3 regions of the Serratia sp. CoH_122_TC_1 genome follow, and region 1 is predicted to be linked to each of the others. Evidence: predicted binding sites of a transcription regulator. Region 1 holds the regulator's gene; each other region holds the start of a gene.
The links. The regulator LexA, encoded in region 1, represses DNA repair genes until DNA is damaged. The targets are predictions, from matches to a motif close to TNCTGTATGTACATACAGNA.
Positions count from the first base shown of each region.

Region 2: rmuC (DNA recombination protein RmuC) is a predicted target of LexA. The motif match lies at 983-1,002, and genes of this name have one in related genera.
Region 3: umuD (translesion error-prone DNA polymerase V autoproteolytic subunit) is a predicted target of LexA. The motif match lies at 1,011-1,030, and genes of this name have one in related genera.

Region 1 covers NZ_JBXWLA010000005.1:52,065-57,714, forward strand. The annotation lists gene ubiC (chorismate lyase) at 1-251, shown strand, start outside; gene ubiA (4-hydroxybenzoate octaprenyltransferase) at 248-1,141, shown strand; gene plsB (glycerol-3-phosphate 1-O-acyltransferase PlsB) at 1,202-3,670, opposite strand; gene AC2FC2_RS07810 (diacylglycerol kinase) at 3,820-4,188, shown strand; gene lexA (transcriptional repressor LexA) at 4,310-4,918, shown strand; gene dinF (MATE family efflux transporter DinF) at 5,136-5,650, shown strand, end outside.
Region 2 covers NZ_JBXWLA010000006.1:273,346-278,995, forward strand. The annotation lists gene AC2FC2_RS10215 (tyrosine-protein phosphatase) at 1-311, shown strand, start outside; gene AC2FC2_RS10220 (DedA family protein) at 398-928, shown strand; gene rmuC (DNA recombination protein RmuC) at 1,069-2,616, shown strand; gene ubiE (bifunctional demethylmenaquinone methyltransferase/2-methoxy-6-polyprenyl-1,4-benzoquinol methylase UbiE) at 2,696-3,451, shown strand; gene ubiJ (ubiquinone biosynthesis protein UbiJ) at 3,465-4,073, shown strand; gene ubiB (ubiquinone biosynthesis regulatory protein kinase UbiB) at 4,070-5,650, shown strand, end outside.
Region 3 covers NZ_JBXWLA010000008.1:183,986-189,635, forward strand. The annotation lists gene AC2FC2_RS12435 (alginate lyase family protein) at 1-781, opposite strand, end outside; gene umuD (translesion error-prone DNA polymerase V autoproteolytic subunit) at 1,045-1,467, shown strand; gene umuC (translesion error-prone DNA polymerase V subunit UmuC) at 1,467-2,735, shown strand; gene ttcA (tRNA 2-thiocytidine(32) synthetase TtcA) at 2,863-3,795, shown strand; gene AC2FC2_RS12455 (VOC family protein) at 3,935-4,333, shown strand; gene zntB (zinc transporter ZntB) at 4,551-5,534, opposite strand.

The sequences.
Region 1 (5,650 bases):
GGCGAACGGTGATCCCGCAGGAAACGCTTACTGGCCCGGATTTGGCGCTGGTGGATTTGGGCACGCTGCCACTGGGGCGTTATCTGTTCAGCAGCAATGAGCTGACTCGCGATTATATTCACATTGGCCGGCAAGAGAACCTGTGGGCGCGTCGTTCCCGCCTGCGGCTGGCGGGCAAACCGCTGTTGCTGACCGAATTGTTTTTGCCTGCTTCGCCACTGTATACGGCAGAGAGTACGGACCCAGAATGATGAGGAGAGACAATACCTTGGAGGGAAGCGTGATTCAAAGCAAGTGGCGGGCTTATAGCCATCTGATGCGCATCGATAAACCGATTGGCACTTTGTTGTTGCTGTGGCCGACGCTGTGGGCACTATGGCTGGCGGGGCAGGGTGTGCCATCGCTGTCTATCCTGTTGGTGTTTGTGGTTGGGGTATTCCTGATGCGTGCCGCCGGTTGCGTGGTGAACGACTACGCCGATCGGGCAGTCGATGGCCACGTGAAGCGTACCGCCGGGCGACCGATGCCGAGTGGCAGGGTAAGCGAGAAAGAGGCCAAAGTGCTGTTTGTGGTGCTGGTGCTGATCTCCTTTGGGCTGGTGCTGACGTTGAATGCGATGAGCATCTGGCTTTCGCTGGCGGCGCTCGCGCTGGCATGGGCCTATCCGTTTATGAAACGGGTCACGCATCTGCCGCAGTTTGTGTTGGGTGTCGCCTTTGGCTGGGGCATCCCAATGGCCTATGCTGCGGTGAGCGAATCATTGCCGCTGAGCTGTTGGCTATTGCTGTTGGCCAATATTTGCTGGACGGTGGCTTACGATACAATGTATGCCATGGTCGATCGTGACGATGACCTGAAGATTGGCGTGAAATCCACCGCCATTTTGTTTGGTCGTTACGACAAGCTGATCATCGGATTGCTGCAGTTTGCCACCTTGCTACTGCTGGTGTGGGTGGGGTACCTGGCGCAGTTGAGCGGTGCGTTTTATTGGTCGCTGTTGCTGGCGGGTGCCCTATTTATCCATCAGCAAAAGCAGATTGCCGGTCGCGAACGCGAGGCCTGCTTCAAGGCGTTCCTGGATAATAACTACGTCGGGCTGGTACTGTTTATCGGTATCGCGCTGAGTTATTGGCAGGCTTAACGGGCTACTGGTAATAAAAAAGGCACCCTTGGGTGCCTTTTTCGTTTCCGTATCAACGGATTACTCGTCTTTTTCTTCTGCTTCTTCGAGCGCAACCGACGGTGCGTTGGTTTCCGCTGGCATGCTGACACTCTCAATGGTCAATTTGATTTCTGGGGTGATCAAATCGCTCAGCATGCTATACACCTCCATGGTGTGCTCACGTACGGCATCGCCAATATCGTTGATATAGCCTTCTTCGCGCAGCGTTGCGACCAGGGTTGAGAATACCGCTTTGTCGAAGAACTCCGGTGCGTTGATGCCGTGCAGCACTGACAAACGCTGGGCCATAATCCGACTCTCTTTCTCCAGTGCTCCGCGATTAATGCTTGGATTCGCACTGAGGATAGACATGGTGATGGCATAGCGTTGCAGCGTTTCACGGATACCGGCTGCCAGCAATTGCAATGGCCGGATGCGTGCTGGATTCAGTACCAGAGCGTCACCCTTATCGCAGATCAGTTGCTGACGGATCATTTCGTCGATGAGCGGGCGCAGCACTTCCGCCAGTTGTTCTTTGTCGTTGTGCAAGAACAACTCCGCCTTCAGCATGGGGTAAATCAACCCGATCTGGCGCAGCAGTTCGGTGCGAGAAACCCGGCGGTGATGCATCACGATGGTGGCGATCAGTGAAGGCAATACCAGCAGATGATGGATATTATTGCGGTAATAGGTCATCAGCACTGCCTGCTCGCGCGGCAGAATGATGATATCGCCGATATTATCCTTCTCGACCTCAAACTTATTCATGTTCAGCGCGTGATCCAGCAGCTCATCCGGCGTCTGGGTCGGTACGGTGACATCGCTGGCATAAGGCACATTGCGCATCAGTTGCAGATAGCATTCCAGCTGTTCTAACAGCTGTTCGCGGGTCAGCGAGCGCTGGCGTGAAGCCAGTAGCGCCGTAGAACACAGGTTCATGGCGTTAGCCGCGGCGGCATTGTTGATACGCACCATGATCTTGGCAGCCAGATCGTTGACCGTCGGCGTTAACCAGCTTGGGCGCTGGGATTCGATCGGATCAATCGCGTCGCGCCACTGGGGCACATTCTGGTTCAGGTAAGTGGTCAACGGCAGTGGATCACCGAAGTTGACATAACCCTGGCCGAGATTACGCAGCTTGCGCAGACCACGCAGCATCTGCAGCAGGCTCTCCTTTTCTTTGGTCGCGCCACGCAACTCTTTAGCGTAGGTGCCCACCTCCATCACGTGCTCGTAGCCGATGTAGATCGGTACCAGTGTGATCGGGCGAGAACCGCCACGCAGCATCGCCTGAATGGTCATCGACAGGGTGCCGGTCTTCGGTTCCAGCAGGCGTCCGGTACGAGAACGGCCACCTTCGACAAAATACTCCACGGAGTAACCGCGGCTAAAGAGTTCGCCGAGGTATTCGCGGAACACCGTCGAATACAGCTTGTTGCCTTTGAACGTCCGGCGGATAAAGAAGGCGCCCAGGCGGCGGAAGATGGGGCCAGCCGGCCAGAAGTTAAGGTTAATACCGGCGGCAATGTGCGGCGGCACCAAGCCTTGATGGTACAGCACATAAGAAAGCAACAGGTAGTCCATATGGCTGCGGTGGCAGGGCACATAGACGATCTCATGACCATCTTGCGCTAACTGGCGCACGCGTTCAGCGTTGGTGACGTTGATGCCTTGATACAGCCGGTTCCAGGTCCAGCTCAACACGCGGTCAGAAAGGCGCACCGTTTCATATGAGAAGTCGGCGGCGATCTCTTCCATCAGTGCAATGGCGTTCTGCTGGGCTTTCTCATGGGAAATTTTCTTGCTGCGTGCTTCGTCTTCGACCGCTTTTTCGATCGCTTTGGACGCCAGCAGTTTGTTGAACAGGTCCTGACGGGCCGGCAGACTTGGGCCAACGGCAGCCAGACGCTGACGCGAGAAGTGCATTCGTGCCACGCGCGCCAGTTTTTGTGCGATGGTTTTGTCCGTGCCGTGTTCAGTCGCCATGCGACGCAGTGAGACGGTGTTGGAGAAACGCACAAAGCTGTCGCGGCCGAGCCACAACACGGCGAAGAACTTCTGTACGCCGTTGAGCAGACGTAGATGTGGCGTGCCGTGGCCTTCGCGGCCTGGGGAGCGACCAAACATCACCGAAACAGGCAGCATCTGAATATCGAGATCCGGATTACTGCGGTGCAGATCCAGATAGTCGTGAAACAGTTTTACTGATTCTTCTTTCGGTGTGTAGTAGCGGAACACGCGCGGGCCGTCGTGAATAAACACGTGGCTAGGCAGCACGGTGCCGTCTATCTCCAGCGGATTGAGAGGATCGGGCAGATCCTGCGCCAGGCACTGGGTGCGCAGCGTCAGTAAATCCGCCTTGGAATTATAAGGTAAAACATACAAAATCGGCCGTGAGGGATCCAACCCTAACTCCGTGACCGGATCTGAAGGGATAACCTTACTTCTTACCAACAATTTAAGTGGTAAATTCAATAGCTTATAATAAATTTTACGCCAACCTGACATAACAACGTGAAGCCTCTTGTTAGCAATGCGTCGCAAGCATACCAGAAACCGGGTAGCAGATCTGTGGTGTTGGAAAACCGAGAGCCGGAAGCATTTCCTGGCCTAGACTCTTTAATTATGACTTACCTCTGTGAAAGGCACTAAAAAACATGGCAAACCAAGCAACCGGCCTGACCCGTATTATTAAAGCCGCCGGCTACTCTTATAAAGGCTTTTCCGCTGCCTGGCAGCATGAAGCGGCGTTCCGCCAAGAACTGGTCGCCACCGTACTGGCTATCATACTGGCGATTTGGCTGGACGTGGGTGCGATAGCGCGCATTTTATTGATCGGATCGGTGCTGCTGGTGATGATCGTCGAGATGCTCAACAGCGCGATAGAAGCGATTGTCGATCGGGTTGGCACTGAACATCATGAGCTTTCGGGCCGGTCCAAGGATATGGGGTCGGCAGCAGTTTCACTGGCGATTATTTTGGCGTTGTTTGTCTGGGGCTCGGTGCTCTGGCAACACTTTGCCTGAATGGGGTGGCCCTGTTGCGACGTGGGTCGCTAATCCCTGATTTTTATTCATTCTTCGGTTCCCAAGCCGCACTTACCTGTATATACTCACAGCAAGACTGTATAAACAAACAGGGGGCGGAATGAAAGCACTAACTACCAGACAGCAAGAGGTCTATGATCTGATTCGCGATCATATTTCGTCCACTGGCATGCCGCCAACGCGCGCCGAAATCGCCATGCGTCTGGGGTTCCGCTCGCCAAATGCTGCAGAAGAACACCTGAAAGCATTGGCGCGTAAAGGCGTCATCGAGATCGTCTCTGGTGCATCGCGCGGCATTCGTTTGCTGATGGAAGATGAAGAAGGTTTACCGTTGATCGGCCGTGTTGCCGCCGGTGAGCCACTGTTGGCGCAGCAGCATATCGAAGGGCACTACAAAGTGGATCCTTCCTTGTTCAAGCCAAGTGCGGATTTCTTGCTGCGGGTCAACGGTATGTCGATGCGTGATATCGGTATTCTCGACGGCGATCTGCTGGCGGTACATAAAACTCAGGACGTGCGTAACGGCCAGGTCGTTGTGGCGCGTATTGAAGACGAAGTTACAGTTAAGCGTCTGAAAAAACACGGAAATGTTGTTGAGTTATTGCCGGAAAACAGCGAGTTCCAACCGATTGTGGTTGATCTGCGCCAGCAGAATTTCACCATTGAAGGCCTGGCGGTCGGTGTGATCCGCAATGGCGACTGGGTTTAATCCTCACGCCTACACATCGTCCTCTGATTTAAGTCGCCCCAGTTCTGGGGCGATGTCATATCTGATTCACTATATACCCTATAGCTTTCAAGTTGCAGCTAGGCGGCCAACTCGCTCATCCCCAGGCGCTTACTCAGGTAAGTAACTGGGGATGAGCGAGTGCAGATAACAACGCTGCAACTTGAAAGATGACGGGTATACACGGGAACATTCCACTATGCGCCTGCTTTCCGCCTTCACCAGCGATACCGATAAAGCCTTGTGGCGCCTCGCGCTACCGATGATCTTTTCCAATATCACCGTGCCACTGCTTGGGTTGGTCGATACCGCAGTGATAGGTCACCTCGACAGCCCTGTTTATTTGGGGGGCGTGGCGGTCGGGGCGATGGCAACCAGCTTCCTGTTTATGTTGTTGCTGTTTTTGCGCATGAGTACCACCGGTTTGACGGCACAGGCGCTGGGCGCACAAAACCCACAGGGATTGGCACGTGCCTTTATGCAGCCGCTGTTGCTGGCAGTATTGGCCGGCGTCGTTATCGTGTTGCTGCGCCATCCGTTGATCGATCTGGCGCTGCAGATTGTTGGCGGTGACGATGCGGTGCTGAAGCAAGCACGATTGTTCCTTGAGATCCGTTGGCTGAGCGCACCGGCAGCGCTGGCAAATATGGTGATCTTGGGTTGGTTGCTTGGCGTGCAATACGTGCGGGCGCCGGTCATCCTGCTGATAGTCGG
Region 2 (5,650 bases), on a different contig from region 1:
GCACGGGAATAGGATCGGCGTTGGTGTTATTTGCACTGGGAGCTGATGAAGCGACGGTTGTGGAAGATTACCTGTTAACTGAAACCACGCTGGCAACGTTCCGTGAACACATGCTGGATCAACTGTCGATTCGCCTGAATGATTCTGCGTTGAAACAGTTTGCTTACGTGCTCAGCGCCCGTGAAGAGTTCCTGATGACCGCACTGAGTTGTATTCGTGAGCAACATGGCTCTACCGATCGTTGGCTTGAAGCGGAATACGGCTTGGGCCAGGAACAGCGTGAAGCGCTGCAGGCGTTTTACCTCGAGTAAACCGTGCTGATGTTTAACCGGGGTTTAATCTGCCCCGGCTGGCATTCAGTATTCTTGGGGGATAAATCCCATATCAGGAGCCTGTATTGAGCCTCAATGACATTATCCACTGGGTCAGCGAAACCGTGCGCCAGCACGAAAACTGGGCCATCCCGATTATCTTCTTCTTGGCATTTGGCGAATCGCTGGCTTTCTTGTCGCTGTTGTTACCGGCTACGGTGATTTTGCTCGCCTTGGGGGCGCTGATTGGCGAAAGCGGCATCGCATTTTGGCCGATTTGGGCTGCTGCGGCTGCCGGTGCATTCTTCGGCGATTGGCTTTCTTACTGGATTGGCTACCACTATCAGGATCGCGTTGCGCACATGTGGCCGCTATCGCGCAATCCGCAATTATTGACGCGGGGCCATGCGTTTTTTGAACGTTGGGGTGTCCTGGGTATTTTCATCGGTCGCTTTTTCGGCCCATTGCGTGCCGTGGTACCGCTGGTTGGTGGCATTTGCGGCATGCCCCAGCGTTATTTCCAGGTGGCCAATGTCACGTCGGCGATGATCTGGGCGTTCGGTATCCTCGCGCCGGGTGCGTTTGGCATTAAATGGTTAAGCCAGTGGTTTAGCTAATCTTTAGCTGAGTTGCGCAGCGTTTCGCAATATTACGCCATCGAGACACAATCAAGCTGGACATCCATACAGCCTCCCCTTAACGTGACGGGCAATAGGCGTATAAAAAGCCGGAACAGTCAGGTGTAACAGGAGGCAGGGTGGATACCAGTTTAATTTACGGTATAGGTGGGGTAGCTATCGGTCTGCTATTGGGGTGGCTTATTGCCAGCTTGCGTGTGCAACAGACACAGGCACAGCATGAAACCGAGCTACGACTGCTGGAACAATCGCTGCAACAGGCGCAGCAGGAAACCGCATCCCGACAGGAAGTACTGCAGCGTAATGAGCAACACATGCGCCAGACTGAGCTGGAATTACGTAATCTGCACAGTCAGTTGGCGGCCGGGCATGAAAAGCTTCAGCAGCTTAATCACTGGCGTACAGAATGTGAGCAGTTGAACCAGGAACTGCGAGCCCAACGTGAAGTGAACAGCGCTCAGGAAGCCGAGTTGCGTGAGGTGACAATCCGTCTGGAAGAAACCCGTATGGCGGCGGAGGAAAAACAGCGTCTATTGATTAACAGCGAACAACGCCTCACCACCCAATTCGAAAATTTGGCCAACCGCATTTTTGAACATAGCGGGCGCAAGGTGGACGAACAGAATAAGCAAAGCTTGGATCGCCTGTTGCTGCCGCTGCGTGAGCAACTGGACGGTTTCCGCCGTCAGGTGCAGGACAGTTTCGGCCAGGAAGCACGCGAACGCCATACTTTGACCCACGAAATACGTAATCTGCAGCAGCTCAATGCGCAGATGGCGCGCGAAGCCATCAACCTCACCAAGGCTTTGAAAGGGGATAATAAAACTCAGGGTAACTGGGGTGAGGTGGTACTGAGCCGGGTGCTCGAAGCCTCTGGCCTGCGTGAGGGACATGAGTATGAAACCCAGGTTAACGTGCGGGTGGATCACCAGAGCCGCATGCAACCCGATGTGATCGTGCGTTTGCCTCAGGGCAAGGACGTGGTGATCGATGCAAAAATGTCGTTGGTGGCCTACGAACGTTACTTCAATAGTGAAGATGAAGCAGAGCGTGAGGCGGCGTTGAATGAACATATTGCTTCGTTGCGCGGCCATATCCGCCTGCTTGGACGCAAGGATTACCAGCAATTGCCTGGCCTGCGTTCGCTGGACTACGTGCTGATGTTTATTCCAGTGGAGCCGGCCTTCCTGTTGGCTATCGACCGTGAGCCGGAGCTGATTAGCGATGCACTAAAACACAACATCATGCTGGTCAGCCCAACCACGCTATTGGTGGCATTACGCACCATCACCAATCTTTGGCGCTATGAGCATCAGAGCCAGAATGCACAACGCATTGCTGACCGGGCGGCACGGCTGTATGACAAAATGCGGCTGTTCGTTGATGATATGTCATCGCTGGGACAGAGCCTGGACAAGGCCCAGGGGAGTTATCGTCTGGCGATGAACAAACTGAGCGAAGGCCGTGGTAATCTTATCGGGCAGACCGAGGGGTTCCGCGCACTGGGGGTTGAGGTGAAAAGGCCGATCAATCCGCTGCTGGCTCAGCAGGCCAGCGCGCAGCATGATGAAGAATTTGAGGCGGCGGACGACGATAACGTTGACGCGCTGCCGGAGGCGGAAGGCGACGACGCCGTCGAGGAGCCACGCTCCGCATCGCAGGGATGACAACCGCTGCGAGGTGGGGTATTCCGTGGGGTTCTGGTACACTCCACCACACTAAATTGACTGAATAGCAGGCAGGACAATGGCAGATCAACCGCAGGAAACCACCGATTTCGGTTTTCGCACCGTAGCTCGAGACGAAAAGCAGGCCATGGTGGCAGACGTTTTTCATTCGGTAGCCGCAAAGTATGACGTGATGAACGACCTGATGTCGTTTGGCATCCACCGTATCTGGAAGCGTTTTACCATTGATTGCAGCGGCGTGCGCCGTGGGCAGCGGGTGTTGGATCTGGCCGGTGGCACCGGTGACCTGGCCGCCAAGTTCTCTCGCATGGTCGGTGAACAGGGGCAGGTGGTGCTGGCGGACATTAACGATTCCATGCTGAAGATGGGGCGCGAGAAACTGCGCGATCGCGGCATTGTCGGCAACATCAGCTACGTACAGGCCAATGCCGAAGCGTTGCCGTTCCCTGATAACTATTTTGACTGCATCACCATTTCCTTTGGCCTGCGCAACGTCACCGACAAAGACAAAGCGCTGCGCTCGATGTTCCGTGTGCTCAAGCCAGGTGGCCGTCTGTTGGTGTTGGAGTTCTCCAAACCCTTGCTGGCACCACTGAGCAAAGCCTATGACGCTTACTCGTTCCACGTGCTGCCGAAAATCGGCGAGCTGGTGGTCAAGGATCCGGAAAGCTACCGCTATCTCGCCGAGTCGATCCGCATGCATCCCGATCAGGAAACGCTGAAGGGCATGATGGGGGCCGCCGGTTTTGACAACGTGACCTATTTTAACCTGACCGGCGGTATTGTGGCCCTGCACCGTGGCTTCAAGTTCTGATATGGATATGCCGATGCTGTTAACCCCGTTGTTGACCGGCGTACTGGAAACATCCCTCAACAGTCTGCTGTTCCGCGATCGCAGCATGAAGGCGGCTCGTCAGCGGCTGGCCGGCAAGGTTTTACGTATTGAGCTGCAGGAACTTGCCTCTCCGCTGGTGTTGATCTTCAGTGAACAGCGTGTGGATGTGCTTGGTCAGTCTGATGACACTGCCGACTGCACGGTGCGCAGCCGTATTTCGGTGCTGCTTAAATTGCGGGATCGCCAACAGCTTTCGCCATTGATGCGCAGCGGCGACTTGATTGTCGAAGGCGACATTCAGGTCGTGCAACAACTGGTTGGGTTGCTTGATCTGGCAGAGTGGGATCCGGCGGAATGGCTGGCACCTTACATTGGCGATATTGCCGCGCAGGGTGTCACGCAGGTTCTGGGCAAGGGCGCGAACCTGCTGAAAGCAGGCTTACAGCGTCAGCAGCATTATGTGGCTGAAACACTGACGGAAGAGTGGCGTGTAGCACCGGGCCCATTGGAAGTTGTGTGGTTCAATGAAGAGGTTGATGCCACCGTTCGCAACGCCGATGCGCTGATTGCCCGTATGGACAAGTTGGAGGGTAAACGATGACCCCTGGCGAACTACGCCGCCTGTATTTGATCGTCCGCGTTTTTCTCAGCTATGGCCTGGATGAACTGATCCCCAAGATGCGTTTGACGTGGCCACTGCGATTTGGCCGCCGCCTGCTTTTCTGGATGCCAAACCGCCATGCAGATAAACCCTTGGGTGAGCGTCTACGTCTGGCTTTGCAGGAGTTGGGGCCGGTATGGATTAAGTTTGGCCAGATGATGTCTACTCGTCGCGACCTGTTCCCACCACAGATCGCCGATCAACTGACGTTGTTGCAGGACCGGGTTGCTCCTTTCGACGGTGCGCTAGCGCGTAAGCATATTGAATTGGCGATGGGCGGCCCGCTGGAAACTTGGTTTGATGATTTTGACCAACAGGCGCTGGCCTCGGCATCGATAGCCCAGGTGCATACCGCGCGGCTAAAAACGACCGGGCAGGAAGTGGTGCTGAAGGTGATTCGGCCGGATATCGGGCCAATCATCAAGGCCGATGTGCGCCTGATGTATCGTTTAGCGGCTTGGGTGCCCAAGCTGATGCCGGATGGTCGACGCCTGCGTCCGCGTGAAGTGGTGCGCGAGTATGAAAAGACTTTGCTGGACGAGCTGAATCTGCTGCGTGAAGCGGCTAACGCCATCCAGTTGCGTCGCAATTTCGACGGTAGTCCTATGTTGTACGTGCCGGAAGTGTATTCGGACTACTGCCGCGAAAGCGTGCTGGTCATGGAACGCATTTACGGCATCCCTGTTTCGGATATTGAGACGCTGGAAAAGCAGGGCACCAACATGAAACTGTTGGCTGAACGTGGGGTTCAGGTATTCTTTACCCAGGTCTTCCGTGACAGCTTCTTCCATGCAGACATGCATCCCGGTAATATTTTCGTCAGCTATGAACATCCTGAAGACCCCTGCTATATCGGCATCGACTGCGGTATTGTTGGCTCGTTGAACAAGGACGATAAACGCTATCTGGCGGAAAACTTTATTGCCTTCTTCAATCGTGATTACCGCAAGGTTGCGGAGTTGCATGTTGATTCTGGCTGGGTACCGCGCGATACCAACGTCGAGGATTTTGAGTTCGCTATCCGTACCGTGTGTGAGCCGATCTTCGAGAAGCCGTTGGAGGAAATTTCGTTTGGCAACGTGCTGTTGAACCTGTTCAATACCGCGCGTCGATTCAATATGGAAGTGCAACCCCAACTGGTGTTATTGCAGAAGACCTTGCTGTATGTTGAAGGTCTGGGCCGACAGCTTTACCCACAGTTGGATTTGTGGACGACGGCCAAGCCGTTCCTGGAAAGCTGGATGCGTGACCAGGTCGGTATACCGGCAGTGATCCGCGCCCTGAAAGAAAAAGCGCCGTTTTGGGCAGAGAAACTGCCTGAACTGCCTGAATTATTTTACGATAGTCTGCAGCAGCATAAGCTGTTGCAACAAAGTGTTGATAAGCTGACTAATCAGATGCAGGCCCAGCGTGTTCGTCAGGGACAATCGCGTTATTTGTTCGGCGTTGGCGCTACACTGATAGTCAGCGGTACGATTTTGCTATTGGGCGAGGTTGCTGTATTCCCCGCATGGCTG
Region 3 (5,650 bases), on a different contig from region 1:
CACGCACCACGTCGTCACGCCCGAGCCAGGCAGCAATGCCCGCTACCTGCACGGTATACCAACTGCCGTGATTATTCTTTGCGGCGCCCTCCTGTTTACCGGCTGGGCTGTGTAACAACCAGTCAAGGTAACGGGCAAACCATTGCCGCATCTGGCTTTCATCTTGCGCCGTCCACCCCGGAGTCTGTTGCAGCAATAACAGGCTGTCGACAATGCGAATGGCAAAATAGCGCCCATCGAGAATGCCATTACCGCGCCCGCTGTCGCGGCCCGGAATACCCTGAGCGTAGTTGAGGTTTGGGTTCATCCGCGTTGATGGATCGATGAACCAGGTACGGATCAGCCTAATCGCCCGATCGCTGTAACGTTGCTGACCGGAGAAATACCCCGCCAATGCCAGTGTTTGTACCCGCTGGGTGAACTCTGCCAGCCGCACGCCATCACTCTGTTCATTTTTACTGGCCGGGTTCACCTGCCCATCGCGACGAACCCAAGGCAACCCATTGGGTTTACTCGCATCCGGCCACCAATAGGCCCCCAGGCTCAGGTAGTCATGCCTGTCTCCGCTCGGCGGGGTCAGGCCTTTATCAGTGACGCTGAGCAACGGCTTTCGCAGTGCGCTGTCAGCATCACGTATCAGGCGTTGATAGTTGGCATCCCCCTGAGTCTGTGCTTTTACCTGTGACAACTGCGGCTGCTGCAAGAAAATACAGCACTCAACGGCGTTAGCGGCAAAAGGCGTCAGGCAAAGCAAGAGGGCTGCACGCAGGCAGGTACGTATCATCAGGCAGGTACCCCATTATGATCATGAGTGACTGAGAGTATCCTGCCCGGTTTTGTGTGTCCCGACAGATAAAAAACGTTTCTGAGCGTAAAAACGCACGGACACTGGCGCTTGTGAGCCACCCCCTAAAACTTTTCCGAGAGGATCATCTTGCCCAACAAGGAGATAACTGACGATCGTCTCGCCCCTGACTTTCTTTATGGTTGTAATGGCTAAAATTCGATTATACTGTATATAAAAACAGTATAGAGAAATGCACCATGAAACACTTTTTACCCACACCAACCCCAGAGAAACAGCGCATTCCGCTTTACGCCGATAATGTCCCGGCTGGCTTTCCCAGCCCCGCGCAAGACTACATACACGCACGGATTGACCTCAACGAATACTGCATTAGCCACCCTTCGGCGACGTACTTTCTGATCGCTTCCGGAGAAAGCATGATCGAAGCCGGGATCACCGACGGATCCATGCTGGTGGTTGATCGAAGCATTGGCGCCTGCCACGGCGATATCGTGATCGCCAGCATCGCAGGCGAGTTCACCGTTAAGCGCCTGTGTCTGCATCCTGTCGCGCAGCTTGAGCCGATGAATCCGAAGTTCCGGCCAATACCGCTGCGGGATGACAACGACGAGCAGAATATCGTCGGCGTGGTCGTTTCAACCATCACGAGGCTGAAATAATGTACGCCCTGGCCGACGTGAACAGTTTTTATGCGAGTTGTGAAATACTGTGGCGCCCAGACCTCCGTGGGCGGCCCGTTGTTGTGCTGTCTAACAACGACGGCTGTGTGGTGGCGCAGAGTAAAGAGGCTAAAGCCCTGGGCCTGAAAACAGGTGCGCCCTACTTCAAAATAAAGCATGATTTTGAACGTGCAGGCGGTATCGCATTCAGCAGCAACTATGAGCTGTACGCCGATATGTCGATGCGAGTGATGGCCGTGCTCGAAGAAATGGCCCCCCGTGTTGAAATTTACTCCATTGACGAAAGCTTCCTTGATCTTGCCGGCGTACAAAATTGTGTCGATTTGACAACGTTCGGGCACCAGGTTCGCGACCGCGTTTTGCAATGTACCGGCCTCACCGTCGGTGTCGGTATTGCCCAGACCAAGACGCTGGCAAAACTGGCGAACTTCGCAGCGAAAAAATGGGAACAAACCCGCGGTGTGGTTGATCTTTCCAACCTGGAGCGGCAGCGAAAATTAATGGCAAAAGTGCCGGTAATAGAAGTCTGGGGTATCGGGCGACGCTTAACCAAAGAGCTGCAGAATATGGGGATCAAAACCGCACTGCAATTGGCGGATGCCAGCACCACAATGATCCGCAAGCATTTCAGCGTGGTAATTGAACGCACAGTGCGTGAACTGCGCGGTGAACCCTGCTTGTCGCTCGAGGAGTTTGCCCCAACCAAACAGCAGATCATTTGCAGCAGATCATTTGGTGAACGCGTCACCGAATATGGTGATATGCATCAGGCAATCTGTATGCATGCTTCCCGCGCGGCAGAAAAACTGCGTGCAGAGCACCAATATTGCCGGAATATCAACGCATGGGTTAAAACCAGCCCCTTCTCGGCCAACGAAAAGTATTATGGCAACACCGCGAGCATCATGCTCAGTACACCAACGCAAGATACGCGCGACATCATCGCAGCAGCGATTCGGTGCCTTGATAAAATTTGGCAGCCCGGCCACCGCTATCTAAAAGCCGGCGTTATGCTGCAAGACTTTTACTCGCAAGGCGTAGCTCAGTTAGACCTGTTCGATGAATATCAGCCACGCCCCAACAGCGAACGTTTGATGGCCGCCCTGGACAAAATCAATCAGTCCGGGCATTCAGGGGTGTGGTTTGCCGGACAAGGAAACCAGCAAACATGGTCAATGAAGCGTGAGTTTCTCTCTCCGGCTTACACCACACGGGTGGAAGATTTACCGCGTGCTCGCGTGTACTGAAAATCGGCAATCAGCCTTTGCGGCCAAGAGCGTATGGATGAAATACCCAATCAGCCCATAGAATGCTAAACTCGCTGCCTAAAACGTCATGCCCATAGTGCCCCCAATTGAGAACGAGCACGATTTAATGTCAGAAAATCAAACCATTAGCCAAAAAGAGCAGTACAATCTCAACAAGTTGCAAAAGCGTCTGCGTCGTAACGTGGGCCAAGCGATCGCCGATTTCAACATGATTGAAGAAGGTGACCGTATCATGGTCTGCCTGTCCGGTGGCAAAGACAGCTACACCATGCTGGAGATCCTGCGTAATCTGCAGCAGAGCGCACCGGTCAACTTCTCACTGATTGCGGTAAACCTCGACCAAAAACAGCCTGGTTTCCCCGAGCATATTCTGCCAGCCTATCTGGAAAGCCTGGGTGTGGAATACAAGATCGTTGAGGAAAATACCTACAGCATCGTCAAAGACAAAATTCCCGAAGGCAAAACCACCTGTTCGCTGTGTTCACGCCTGCGCCGCGGGATCCTTTACCGCACCGCCACCGAACTGGGCGCGACCAAAATTGCCCTTGGCCACCACCGTGACGACATTCTGCAAACGTTGTTCCTCAACATGTTCTATGGCGGTAAGCTGAAAGGCATGCCACCGAAACTGATGAGCGACGATGGCAAGCACGTGGTCATTCGCCCGCTGGCTTATTGCCGTGAAAAAGACATTGAGCGTTTCTCGATCGCCAAGGCATTCCCGATTATTCCATGTAACCTGTGTGGTTCGCAGCCTAACCTGCAACGCCAGGTCATTGGCGATATGTTGCGTGACTGGGATAAACGTTACCCGGGCCGTCTGGAAACCATGTTCAGCGCAACGCAGAACGTCGTGACCTCGCACCTGAGTGACTTTAACCTGTTTGATTTTAAAGGCATTCATCACGGTAGTGAGGTTGTTGACGGCGGGGATTTGGCCTTTGACCGCGAAGACCTCCCCATGCAACCGATCGGCTGGCAACCGGAAGATGCGGATGACGCCACCCCGGTGCGTTTAGACGTTCTCGAAATTAAGTAAGTCGATATACCGCCCGCACTCTGCGGGCGGTTCCTTTCCTTCCCCGTTTTTGATCCCGCTCGCAATTTCAGCAGAATTCGTCGGACAGTGCGGTTTTTATCCTATACTGTGTTTTTATACAGCAATCAGGAGATTACCGATGAACATCACCCCCTGCTTATCCCACGTTTCTCTCGGCAGCAATAATTTTGAAGCCGCAGCTGATTTTTACGATCGCACGCTTGCCGCATTAGGCTGCCGACGGGTGTTAGAACATCCTGGTGCTATTGGCTATGGGCGTGATTATCCGGAGTTCTGGTTGCAGATCCCGATCGACGGTAAACCGGCGACAACCGGTAACGGTCTGCATGTGGGATTTTTCGCCACCAGCAAACAACAGGTTGATGATTTCTACCGCCAGGCGCTGCAGGCCGGCGCAAAAGATGAAGGTGCTCCCGGCTCACGACCGCATTATGGTGAGGCCTACTATGGCTGCTTTGTGCGCGATCTGGACGGGCACAAGATCGAGGCCAGTTTTTGGGATGAGAGTGCCGCCTGACGGGGAAAATGACAGACAAAAAAATGCCGGTGATTAAACCGGCATCGTATGAATCAATGTGCTATGCAGTAATTCTAAATATAAGAAAGTAAGACAATTATGGAGCACAACGCCCATCGCTTGACGTTGCATTCACCTGCGGGAGAGATCATGCCCCATTTCCCCCCCGGAAAAGTTGATATCGCTCAATGTTAACCGGGTTTTCAGGGCTTTTTGGTTACAGCCAACGGCGCCGCTTCAGCCACCAGCCCACGCCTAGCACCAGAGCGAGCAGCATCAGGCAAAACGACCCAAAACCAAAGGGCGCTGTATTGCCAGGGATGCCACCAAGGTTGACACCAAACAGCCCGGTCAAAAAGGTGGTCGGTAAAAACACCATCGCCAACAAAGACATTGTGTAGGTACGGCGATTCATCGCATCGGCCATTACGGTGGTGATTTCGTCGGACAGGATCGCGGTACGTGCAATGCTGCCGTCCAGGTCATCCAGCCCTCGCCCCAACCGGTCGGCGATATCCTGCATACGGCGACGATCATCATCGTTCATCCAGGGCAGGCGATCGCTTGCCAAACGGGAAAATACGTCACGCTGCGGCGCCATGTAGCGACGCAGTACAATCAATTGTTTGCGGATCAACGCCAACTGCCCGCGTTCAGGGATTTGTTGCTCTAACAGCGCATCTTCCAGATCGATGATCTTATCGTGCAAGTCTTCGATAAATTCACTGGCATGGTCTGTCAGCGCATCGGATATTTCCACCAGCCAATTACCACTGTTGGTCGGCCCGCTGCCATTTTGCAGATCGTTCACCACCTGATCAATGGAGTACACCTTACGGTGACGGGTAGACACGATCAGTTTGTCGGTCATATAAACACGGATCGTCACTAACTGATCCGGCCGCGAGTTAGTGTTGAAATTGATACTGCGCAGCGTGATCATGGTGCCATCGCCAACCCGACTGACGCGCGGTCGCGAACTTTCTCCAGATAACGCCTCCCTTACCGCATCCGGCAACAGCGGCGTGGTGGTCAGCCACTCGGCGCTAGCTGAATGAGCATAATCGAGATGCAGCCAGCAAGGTTCGTCGCAGGTGACTTTATCTTCGTAATCAATCGGTGTTACGCCACCCTTGCCGTCAAGCTGGTAAGCATACACTGCGTCAGGAACCTGTAACTCGCGCCCCTCAATGACTTCCATTCCTCATCCCCTCTGCTTTTCAGTTATCCGAGAGTCTAGCGTTATTGGTATGCAGATCAAAGACCAAGCTGTAAGGGTTGGTTTCTCCCACGCTCCGACCCGAACTCACTATACTT